3 regions of the Cellvibrio sp. QJXJ genome follow, and region 2 is predicted to be linked to each of the others. Evidence: predicted binding sites of a transcription regulator. Region 2 holds the regulator's gene; each other region holds the start of a gene.

Region 1 (3,403 bases), 1.6 Mb from region 2:
CTGTCCATAGAAATAGATCAACACAGCGTGAACAAAATGGGAAAAAGCAAAGGCTAAACCAATAAAACGCCGCTCACGCACCAGAGCTTTGGTGAAGGGGGATGGTGTTAGTACGGCGAAAGCAGAAGCCGTAAATGCGGCGATGAATAACACGAAAGAGGAGCGCGCTGTAGCGCGGATTGCACTGCGTAACCCCTCTACCAGATCCGGCTGCATCGCTACCGCCAGGCCGGTCATAACAAGGATTAATACAGCGCTCACATGGAAGAGTTGCCAGCCTTTATACATCTGGCTTGAGAATAATCTCTGAATGGTCATGCCGATAGCGAAGCGGGTAAGTTGGCTCATTGCATCGATTCCTTTTAAGGTTAATGGTTAAGCAAGATCAGGCGCTAGAGGTTTTTTGTGTCAGTAAGGGCATTATCTAGCAATGATCAGTACGAATTGATGCAGTTTGTGTTCAATATTTGATAGATCGTATCGAGTGTGACTGGGCGCATATCGATCTCGTTAGAAATGGCTAAAAAGCGGGTAAGAAAAAACCCGCAAGCCAGGCTATGCGGGTTTTTGAGGTCTGACGAGGCTGCCTAAGCAGCCCTGACTTTTACACTGAGTAGTAGAGTTCGAATTCTACTGGGTGCGGAGTCATGTTGACGCGTTGGATCTCTTGTTTCTTCAGGTCGATGTAAGCATCGATGAAGTCTTTAGAGAACACACCGCCAGCCAACAGGAAGTCATGGTCAGCTTCCAAAGAGGCCAAAGCTTCTTCCAAAGATGAGCACACTTGTGGGATTTCTGCTTCTTCTTCCGGCTCCAGATCGTACAGATCTTTGGTCGCTGCTTCGCCCGGATGAATCTTGTTCAGAACACCGTCGATACCGGCCATCAGCAATGAAGCGAAGCACAGGTATGGGTTAGCAGTTGGATCAGGGAAGCGGGTTTCGATACGCTTGGCTTTTTCACCAACAGTGTAAGGAATACGGATAGAGGCAGAGCGGTTACGGGCAGAGTAAGCCAGCATTACTGGAGCTTCAAAGCCTGGAACCAAACGCTTGTACGAGTTGGTAGACGCATTACAGAAAGCGTTCAAGGCTTTAGCGTGCTTGATGATACCGCCAACGTAGTACAGAGCAGTTTCGCTCAGGCCAGCGTAAGCGTCGCCCGCGAATTGGTTTTTACCATTCTTGGAGAAAGACTGGTGAACGTGCATACCTGAACCGTTATCACCGATCAAAGGCTTCGGCATAAAGGTTGCGGTTTTACCGTATTGATGAGCAACGTTGTGTACGCAGTACTTGAGGATCTGTACTTCGTCCGCTTTCTTAACCAGAGTGTTAGCGCCTACGCCGATTTCACATTGGCCAGCGTTAGCAACTTCGTGGTGATGGATTTCGATTTCCAGGCCCATGGCTTCCATGGCGTTACACATAGCGCCACGGATGTCGTGCAGTGAGTCTACTGGAGCAACGGGGAAGTAACCGCCTTTTACGCGTGGCGCGTGGCCGTGTTTACCTTCAACGTCGTCACCTGATGACCATGCCGCTTCTTCGGATTTGATTTTGTAGAAAGCACCGCCCATTGAGCTGTGGAAGTGAACGCTGTCGAAGATGAAGAATTCTGGCTCTGGACCAAACAGGGCTACATCGCCCAGACCGGTAGACTTCAGGTACTCTTCAGCGCGCAGGCCGATAGAGCGTGGGTCGCGGTCATAACCTTGCATGGTGGCTGGTTCAACGATGTTACAACGAATGTTGATGGTTGCTTCGTCGTAGAAAGGATCCAGAACAGCAGTTGAATCGTCTGGCATCAGGATCATGTCTGAGTCGTTAATGCCTTTCCAGCCAGCGATAGAAGAACCGTCGAACATTTTACCGTCAACGAAGAAACTGTCGTTTACAACGTGGGCAGGGAAAGTTACATGCTGCTCTTTACCTTTGAAATCGGTGAAGCGCAAATCAATCCAGCGAGCTTCGTGTTCTTTGATCAGGTCTAAAGTCTTAGACATTGAATGCCTCCAAGTGTTATAGCCCGAAGGCTACGGATTGTGAAAAGTTATAACTACCAAGATAACCGGCCGAAGGTCGTTTACCTGAAAATTTTCCCCACTTCATCCGGACTCGCGACTCATTTAGGGGAGCGGGGCAAGACTAGGGTGTCAGAAAAGGGGCAAAATATATGCCATTTAAATAAAATAGCAACACACCTTTAAAAATAAGGCTCCTGGGGTCATGGAGGCCTGAAAAATATTGCCATAAGCACTATTTTGGTGCGGTATTTCTGTTAAGTGATCTATTGTGGTGCGATTGTGTGCTGTGTTGAATAGTGTCGCCATATTAGCATCAAGAATGCCTCTTGGCATGTCACAGAAAAGCGGTTGCTTTGCACCAAATCGTGTCGCTGACTAGCGTGCGTGCATTCTCACTGTGAAGCCATTCATTTTTGCTGCAAAAGTCGATAGTCAATTTCTATGGTGTTCGCCTCGCTCCACGTCTAATTCCCTTGTAGCCTGCGCCGCGATTGGGTAACACCGACGGCGAGGTGATATGCCCGGGGGTTTATCGCTCTTTTTTTAACCAATACTCTACCCAGAACAATAAAAGGTTAGTTATGCATGCAATGACAACAACAGAAATATTCCTGATTGCCATGGTAATCATTTTTACGGTGCCCTTTTTAATTTGGCGCCTCGGTCGCACTGACTATTGGGCACCCCTGGTGGTCGTACAAATCATCATGGGTATAGTGCTTGGCCCGGGTGTGCTGGGCAAAGCCTTTCCTGAGTACTACACCTTTGTATTCACCCCGGATGTCATCAAATCGCTCAACGGTATTGCTTGGTGGGCGGTAATGATTTTTGTGTGGATTGCCGGGATCGAGCTCGACCTGAAAAAAGCTTGGGCCTACAAGCGGGAAAGTAGCATCACCGCTGGGCTTGCGCTGGGTACACCGCTGCTGTTTGGTTGTGGGGCAGCGCTGGCGATGATGGCCTTTAGCGATGGCTGGATTGGTGCCAAGGGCATGACCTGGCAATTTATTCTGGGTGTGGGCATGGCCTGTGCAGTAACGGCGCTGCCGATTCTGATTCTGTTGATGGAAAAGCTTGAAATCCTGCGTCAACCGATTGGCCAGCGTATTTTGCGTTACGCCAGTTTGGACGACATCGCCATCTGGGGTGTATTGGCGTTGATTCTGCTGGATTGGGAGCGTGTGGGTCGCCAGGGTATGTTTTTGCTGGGCTTTACTGTGCTTGCTTACTTATTCCGCAAGTTGATGGTGGCGATTCAAGAGAAAGACCGCTGGTACGCTGGTTTTATCTGGTTGGCAGTCTGCGGTCTCGCAGCCGACTGGGCGGGTTTGCACTATATGGTCGGCGCCTTCCTTGCCGGTGCCGTAATGGATGGCG
Region 2 (3,403 bases):
TTTTATATGATCGCCGGTTTAGTACCGGCAGATAATGGCAGCGTATTAATTGATGATCGCGATATCACCCAACTGCCAATTCATGGACGCGCACGTGCCGGTATTGGTTATTTGCCACAAGAAGCATCCATTTTCCGCAAACTTACCGTCGCCGATAACATTATGGCGATCCTTGAGACTCGCAAAGACCTGAATCGGGAAGCACGCGCAGAAAAACTGGAAGCACTGCTAAACGAATTTCACATCACCCATATTCGCGACAGCCTTGGCATGGCACTCTCAGGTGGTGAGCGGCGCCGGGTAGAAATCGCCCGCGCACTGGCGACAGACCCTAAATTTATCCTGCTCGATGAACCCTTTGCGGGTGTTGACCCGATTTCGGTTAACGACATCAAAGAAATAGTCCGTCACCTCAAAGATCGCGGGATTGGCGTTCTTATTACCGACCACAATGTACGCGAGACCTTGGACATCTGCGAGACTGCCTATATCGTAAGCGAAGGGCACATTATTGCCGAAGGTGATGCCGATACAGTGTTGAGTAACAGCAAAGTCCGCGAAGTCTATCTGGGCGAACACTTTCGCCTGTAAGTTCAACAAACTCTTTAACTACCCGACAAACAACTTGACAAGTAATATTATTTGGCTACTAGGCATAAAGCTTGCTTAAGTATGTTGCTTGAAGCGCAAACCCTGACTAAACTCCACCTAACAGATGTTTTCCATCCCGCGTTAAATAAGGGTTTGTTGCTACAACAATGAAACAATCTCTCCAGCTTAAACTCGGCCAACAGCTGACAATGACTCCCCAACTGCAACAGGCGATACGTCTTTTGCAGCTCTCCACGCTGGATCTTCAACAGGAAATCCAGGAAGCGCTCGAATCCAATCCCATGCTGGAAGTTGAGGAAGGTTTTGACTCAGCAACTACCAGCAGCGATTACGAAGGCAGCGCGGACGATAAGATTGATTACACCCGCCAGCAGGAAATTGCTGCAGAATCCGGCACCGACAATAGCGCCGACTTCAGTGCCAGCGACAATTTCTCGTCATCAACCGCTGATAACTTCAACGAACCAGGCTACGGCGAATCTGAAAGTTTTGGCGAGGGCGAAAGCTTTAGCGATGGGGAATCCTTTGGTGATAGCGATGTCTATGGTGAAGGCGATAGTTTCAGCGCCGACAGCGGTGACTGGAGCGACTCGATTCCCAGCGATTTACCGGTAGATACCAGCTGGGACGATGTTTACCAAACCTCATCAACCGGCAGCTCCAGCAACTACGACAATGAAGACAATGATTTTGAAAGTCGTCGCGCCGTTACCGACTCACTCTATGATCATTTGATGTGGCAACTCAATTTAACGCCCATGTCAGATCGCGACCGGGTGTTAGCGATGGCAATTATCGACGCGGTTGAACCCAGCGGCATGCTGTCTATTACCATCGAAGAAATATTCGAAGGAATGCGTGGCGATTTTGAAGAGCTGGAACTGGATGAAGTTGTTGCAGTTCAACACCGGCTGCAGCAGTTTGATCCCTGCGGTGTGTGCAGCCAAAACTTATCTGAATGTTTATTGGTGCAGTTACAACAGTTTGACCCCAAAACACCCTTTTTGGATTCGGCAAAATTAATCGCCAAACTTTACTTGCCTATATTGGGTAGTCGCGACTACCGTCAGTTAATGCGCCGCACCAAACTGAAAGAGGCCGAGTTGAGCCAGGCCATCACCCTGATCCAAAGCCTAAACCCTCGCCCAGGCGATATTATTGCCAGTGGTGACACGGAATATGTAGTACCGGATGTGTTCGTTGAAAAGCGCGATGGCCGCTGGATTGTTGAATTAAACCCGGAAATTGCACCGCGCCTGCGTATCAATTCCAATTATGCCTCCATGGTAAAGCGCGCGGACTCGAGCAGCGACAACACATTTCTCAAGGATAATTTGCAAGAAGCCCGCTGGTTCCTGAAAAGTTTACAGAGCCGCAATGAGACTCTGCTTAAAGTAGCCAGTTGTATTGTGGAAAAACAACGCGGGTTTCTCGATTACGGCCCCGAGGCTATGAAGCCGCTGGTGCTGCACGATATTGCTGAAATTGTTGAGATGCATGAATCCACTATTTCGCGGGTAACCACCCAGAAATATATGCACACACCGCAGGGTATCTTCGAACTGAAATACTTTTTCTCCAGCCATGTTAGTACCGATAGCGGCGGCGAGTGCTCTTCAACAGCGATTCGCGCAATTATTAAAAAGTTGGTGAGTGCGGAAAACCCCAAAAAACCGTTGAGCGACAGCAAAATCACCGACCTGCTCGCGGAACAGGGAATTCAGGTAGCGCGTCGTACCATTGCAAAATATCGCGAGTCGCTGAATATTCCACCCTCTAATGAGCGCAAAACCATTTAATTATCATTAACCGGTTATAAATACGAAATTCGGAAGAAAATCACGGACGAGCTGTTAGGTTGTGCTGATCACAACCATTTTGTTTCTATCGAGAGGAAGTATCTATGCAAATAAACATCAGTGGTCATCATTTGGAAGTTACCGATTCGCTGAAAGACTATGTCAGCAGCAAAATTGAGCGCCTGAGCCACCACCACGATCGCATTACCAGTACTCACGTCATCCTCTCCGTCGACAAGTTGATTCAAAAAGCAGAAGCAACCATCCATGTCAGCGGCAAAGATTTGTTTGCGGATGCCACTCACGAAGATCTGTACGCAGCAATTGATTCATTGGCCGATAAGCTGGATCGCCAATTAATTAAGCACAAAGAAAAGATGCGCAGTCATCGCTAACCCACCCTGGAGGCAGCGAGATCATCTCCGCTCACTGCCTCAACAATTGAGAGATTCCTGGTAATCACCTCCTACCATGCAAATTCAAAATCTTATTAGCCCCGGCCGAACCTTGTGTGCCGTTGAAGGCGGCAGCAAAAAACGTGCTCTGGAACTACTGGCCAACGCCATCGCACAGGATGTTCCTGGCATTGATGCCGATGAGTTATTTCGCCGTTTGATTGGTCGCGAGCGACTTGGCTCAACCGGTATAGGACACGGCATTGCCATTCCGCATTGCAGGGTTGAAAACTGCAGCGGCACGATCGGTGCACTCCTGACATTGGCTGACCCGATTGACTTTGATGCCATAGATTCCCAGCCTGTGGACATTCTCTTCGCCATGTTAGTGCCCGAAGATGCTCATGATGAGCACCTACAAACACTGGCCGCTCTGGCTGGGGCGCTGAATAATGCTGACTATCGCCAGCGTTTGCGTGCTGCCGATAGCGATGCCGCACTTTATCAGGTCGCTATAGCGCCTTAGCAGGTCAATACCATGCACCTCGTGATTGTAAGCGGGCTTTCAGGCTCAGGAAAAAGTACCGCCCTGCATGT
Region 3 (3,403 bases), 940 kb from region 2:
ACCCCTCCAGCGAACCAAAAACCTGCCCGGGATTAATCGCCAATTCACGATCTGGGTAGACATCAGCCTCGGCCATGGACACACCCATCAGGCTAATGCGATAACCCGTGGGGTTAAGGTCAAGATTGTCGCGAATGTGCACCGACGGAATAAGGAAGCCCATTTCCTGCGACAGTTTTTTGCGAACACCTTTGATGCGACCCAGTAATTCGCCACCCTGGTTTTTATCCACCATCGGAATCAAGCGATAGCCAACTTCCAAACCGATCACATCGACAGGCTGTACATCGTCCCACCCCAACTCGGGCGCCTCGGGAGTACCGGCTGGCAATGCGGGCGTCATACGCTGCGGCGCAATGGTCGCCCCACCCTGCCCACCGCCTGGTGCATCACCAGCCAAGCGAGTACCTGCGGGAATAAAAGAATTGTCCTCAACGGCTGCAGGCTGCTGTTTACGCCAGTGGATGTAATAAGCAAGGCCGACACAAATAGAACCCAAACCCAAAAAGGCAACGTGCGGCATACCGGGAATCAACCCCATCACGATCAGCATGATTCCCGAAACAGCTAAAGCTTTAGGGGCCGCAAACATCTGACTGACTACCTGCGCCCCCATTTCATGGGCACTGTTAACGCGAGTCACCAAAATCGCCGAGGCTACCGACAGCAACAGTCCGGGAATTTGTGCAACCAGACCATCGCCAATAGTGAGGATGGTGTATTTTTCAAAGGCTTCGCCAAATGGCAAATCATGCTGGGCCATACCAATCGCCAAGCCACCAAAAATATTGATAAACATAATCATGATGCCTGCAACCGCATCACCGCGAACAAACTTGCTCGCACCGTCCATCGCGCCGTAAAAATCCGCTTCGGAAGAGACTTCCTGACGACGGGTACGCGCCTGATCCTGATCGATCAAACCCGCGTTTAAATCCGCATCAATCGCCATTTGTTTGCCGGGCATTGCATCCAGGGTAAAACGCGCACTCACTTCGGAAATACGGCCCGCACCCTTGGTTACCACCACGAAGTTGATGATCATCAAAATGATGAACACCACAATACCCACCGCCAAATTTCCGCCAATAACTACATGACCAAAAGCTTCAATTACTTTCCCCGCTGCATCGCCTCCGTTATGACCTTCAAGTAAAACTACGCGAGTGGAGGCAACGTTCAAGCCGAGGCGCAACAGGGTGGCAATAAGAAGAATCGCGGGGAATGCGGCAAAATCCAGCGGGCGCATGGCATACACAGACACCAGCAACACAACGAGCGCCAGGGCAATATTGAAGGTAAAAAACATATCCAATAGCAGCGGCGGAATCGGCAAAATAATCATCGCCAACAGCATCATTAGCAAAATGGGAATTCCCAAATTGCCACGCCCCATACCGCGCAATGAACCCAGCGCGGCTCTGCCGTTGAAGTTATTCAGTTGGTTAAACGATGGTAAGGCCATAAGCACGGATTCTTGACGGTGAAATCATTTACCTGTGCTTATCGCAAGAAGTGTACCGATTCATAACAATTGCTTAAAAAAGTACAACGATAAAAAGTGCAGCGATTAATCCACCTCACCCGAGGCGTTGTAACGCAAGTCGCGCGGGACGTTGATGTTGCGGGGGTAAGCGGGCCTGTCGCCCTTGCCTTTGCGGTAATTGCGCAGCTGGAATACGTATGCCAATACCTGGGCAACTGCGAGGTACAGGCCGGAGGGAATTTCCTGATCCACTTCGGTGGTGTAGAAAATCGCGCGCGCCAATACCGGCGACTGAATAATTTCAATATTGTGCGCTTTAGCGATTTCGCGAATTTTTAGCGCGGTGTGATCGCCACCTTTGGCAATCATCAGTGGCGTTTCCATGGTTTCGGGGTCGTATTTTAACGCGACCGAAAAGTGTTCCGGGTTGGTGATGATCACATCGGCTTGCGGCACATTGGACATCATGCGGCGCTGCGCCATTTCGCGCTGCAATTGGCGAATACGGCCTTTGACTTCAGGTTTACCATCCGTATCTTTGGATTCGTCTTTTTGATCCTGCCGCGACATTTTTAATTTTTTGTTGTATTCAAAAATCTGAATCGGCACATCAATCGCCGCAATCGCAATGGTAGTCGCGCAGAGTGCAATGGTGGCGAGGATAGATATTTCCAATGAATGAATGATGGCGACATTGGTGCTTTCATCCACCAAGCGAAACATGTCTTGCGCAAAAAACTTCAGGATAAAAATAGTGCCGCCCAAAATAACCAGTACTTTGGCAAGCGCTTTTAATAATTCAATGAGGGATTTCACCGAGAACATCCGCTTGATACCCGCGATAGGGTCCATGCGGTTGAGTTTTGGCTCCACGGCTTTGGTGCTGTAATTCCACCCACCCAATGCGATAGGGCCAACAATGGACGCAACAAGTAATAAAACCATTAAGGGCGCAATACTAAACAGGCCGTCGTAAATAGCCGCCGCAAGGTGGGCGATCATGGCATTGGGGTCGTAAATAGCCGCGCGCGTGAGGGTAAAACTTTCACGGCTAATGCCAATCAGTTTGTTGCCCATAAATTCTGCAAAAACATACAGGCCTATGGCCGCCACCATTAACACTGCCGTAGTAGTAAGGTCGCGCGAGCGGGGAACCTGCCCCTCTTCGCGCGCCTTCTCAAGTTTTCGGGCACTGGCCTCTTCCGTTTTTTCCTGGCTGCTGTCGTCATCTTCGGCCATAGGTTGCTCCTATAAAACCCTAAGGGGCAGCCCCTAAGGAGTTAGTGCCAAAGTACGCAGCACACCTATGCCCTCTTCCATAATGTCAAAATACACTGGCAGGAAGTTGGCGAAGGTAAACCACATTAAAATAAAACCGAGAATAAGCGTGATGGGAAAACCCACCGTAAATACGTTCATCTGTGGTGCTGAGCGGCTCATCACACCAAATGACATATTTACAATTAATAGCGAGGTAAACAGTGGCAAGGTAATTAACAGGGCCGCACTGAATAACCAGGAACCCATACCCACAATAGTCGCAAAGTGCGCACTATTTATACCCGCACCACCGATAGGAAACGTAGTAAAACTATCCACCATTAATTGCAAAACGACTAAATGGCCATTAACACTGAGAAATAGCAACGTGGACAAGAGCAAATAAAACTGCGACAAAATAGTCACGCTCACGCCACTGGAGGGATCATTCATCGCCGCAAAACCCAAACCCATTTTCATTGCAATAAACTGCCCGGCCAATACAAATACGTGCATTACCACCTGCATACAAAACCCGAGGGCGAGGCCAATTAACACCTCTTGAATCACCATCATAAAACCCTGTGCCGATAAAAAAGACACGACGGGCGCTGGTGGCAATACGGGCACCAGAATGATTACCGTGAACAGCGACAA

The links. Region 2 encodes sigma-54, which starts transcription at its own class of promoters, with help from an activator protein. Its sites were predicted from a motif close to TGGCACANNNNTTGCNNT; they were not measured.
Region 1: the regulator sigma-54 is predicted to act here: its motif matches at 2,164-2,181, upstream of glnA (type I glutamate--ammonia ligase).
Region 3: the regulator sigma-54 is predicted to act here: its motif matches at 1,506-1,523, upstream of flhA (flagellar biosynthesis protein FlhA).

The regions. Positions count from the first base shown of each region.
Region 1 is NZ_CP101662.1:3,673,566-3,676,968, forward strand. It holds gene NNX04_RS15890 (ferric reductase-like transmembrane domain-containing protein) at 1-348, opposite strand, end outside; gene glnA (type I glutamate--ammonia ligase) at 605-2,005, opposite strand; gene NNX04_RS15900 (cation:proton antiporter) at 2,608-3,403, shown strand, end outside.
Region 2 is NZ_CP101662.1:2,024,064-2,027,466, forward strand. It holds gene lptB (LPS export ABC transporter ATP-binding protein) at 1-591, shown strand, start outside; gene NNX04_RS08805 (RNA polymerase factor sigma-54) at 759-2,411, shown strand; gene hpf (ribosome hibernation-promoting factor, HPF/YfiA family) at 2,516-2,806, shown strand; gene ptsN (PTS IIA-like nitrogen regulatory protein PtsN) at 2,883-3,332, shown strand; gene rapZ (RNase adapter RapZ) at 3,345-3,403, shown strand, end outside.
Region 3 is NZ_CP101662.1:1,080,739-1,084,141, forward strand. It holds gene flhA (flagellar biosynthesis protein FlhA) at 1-1,465, opposite strand, end outside; gene flhB (flagellar biosynthesis protein FlhB) at 1,571-2,725, opposite strand; gene fliR (flagellar biosynthetic protein FliR) at 2,759-3,403, opposite strand, start outside.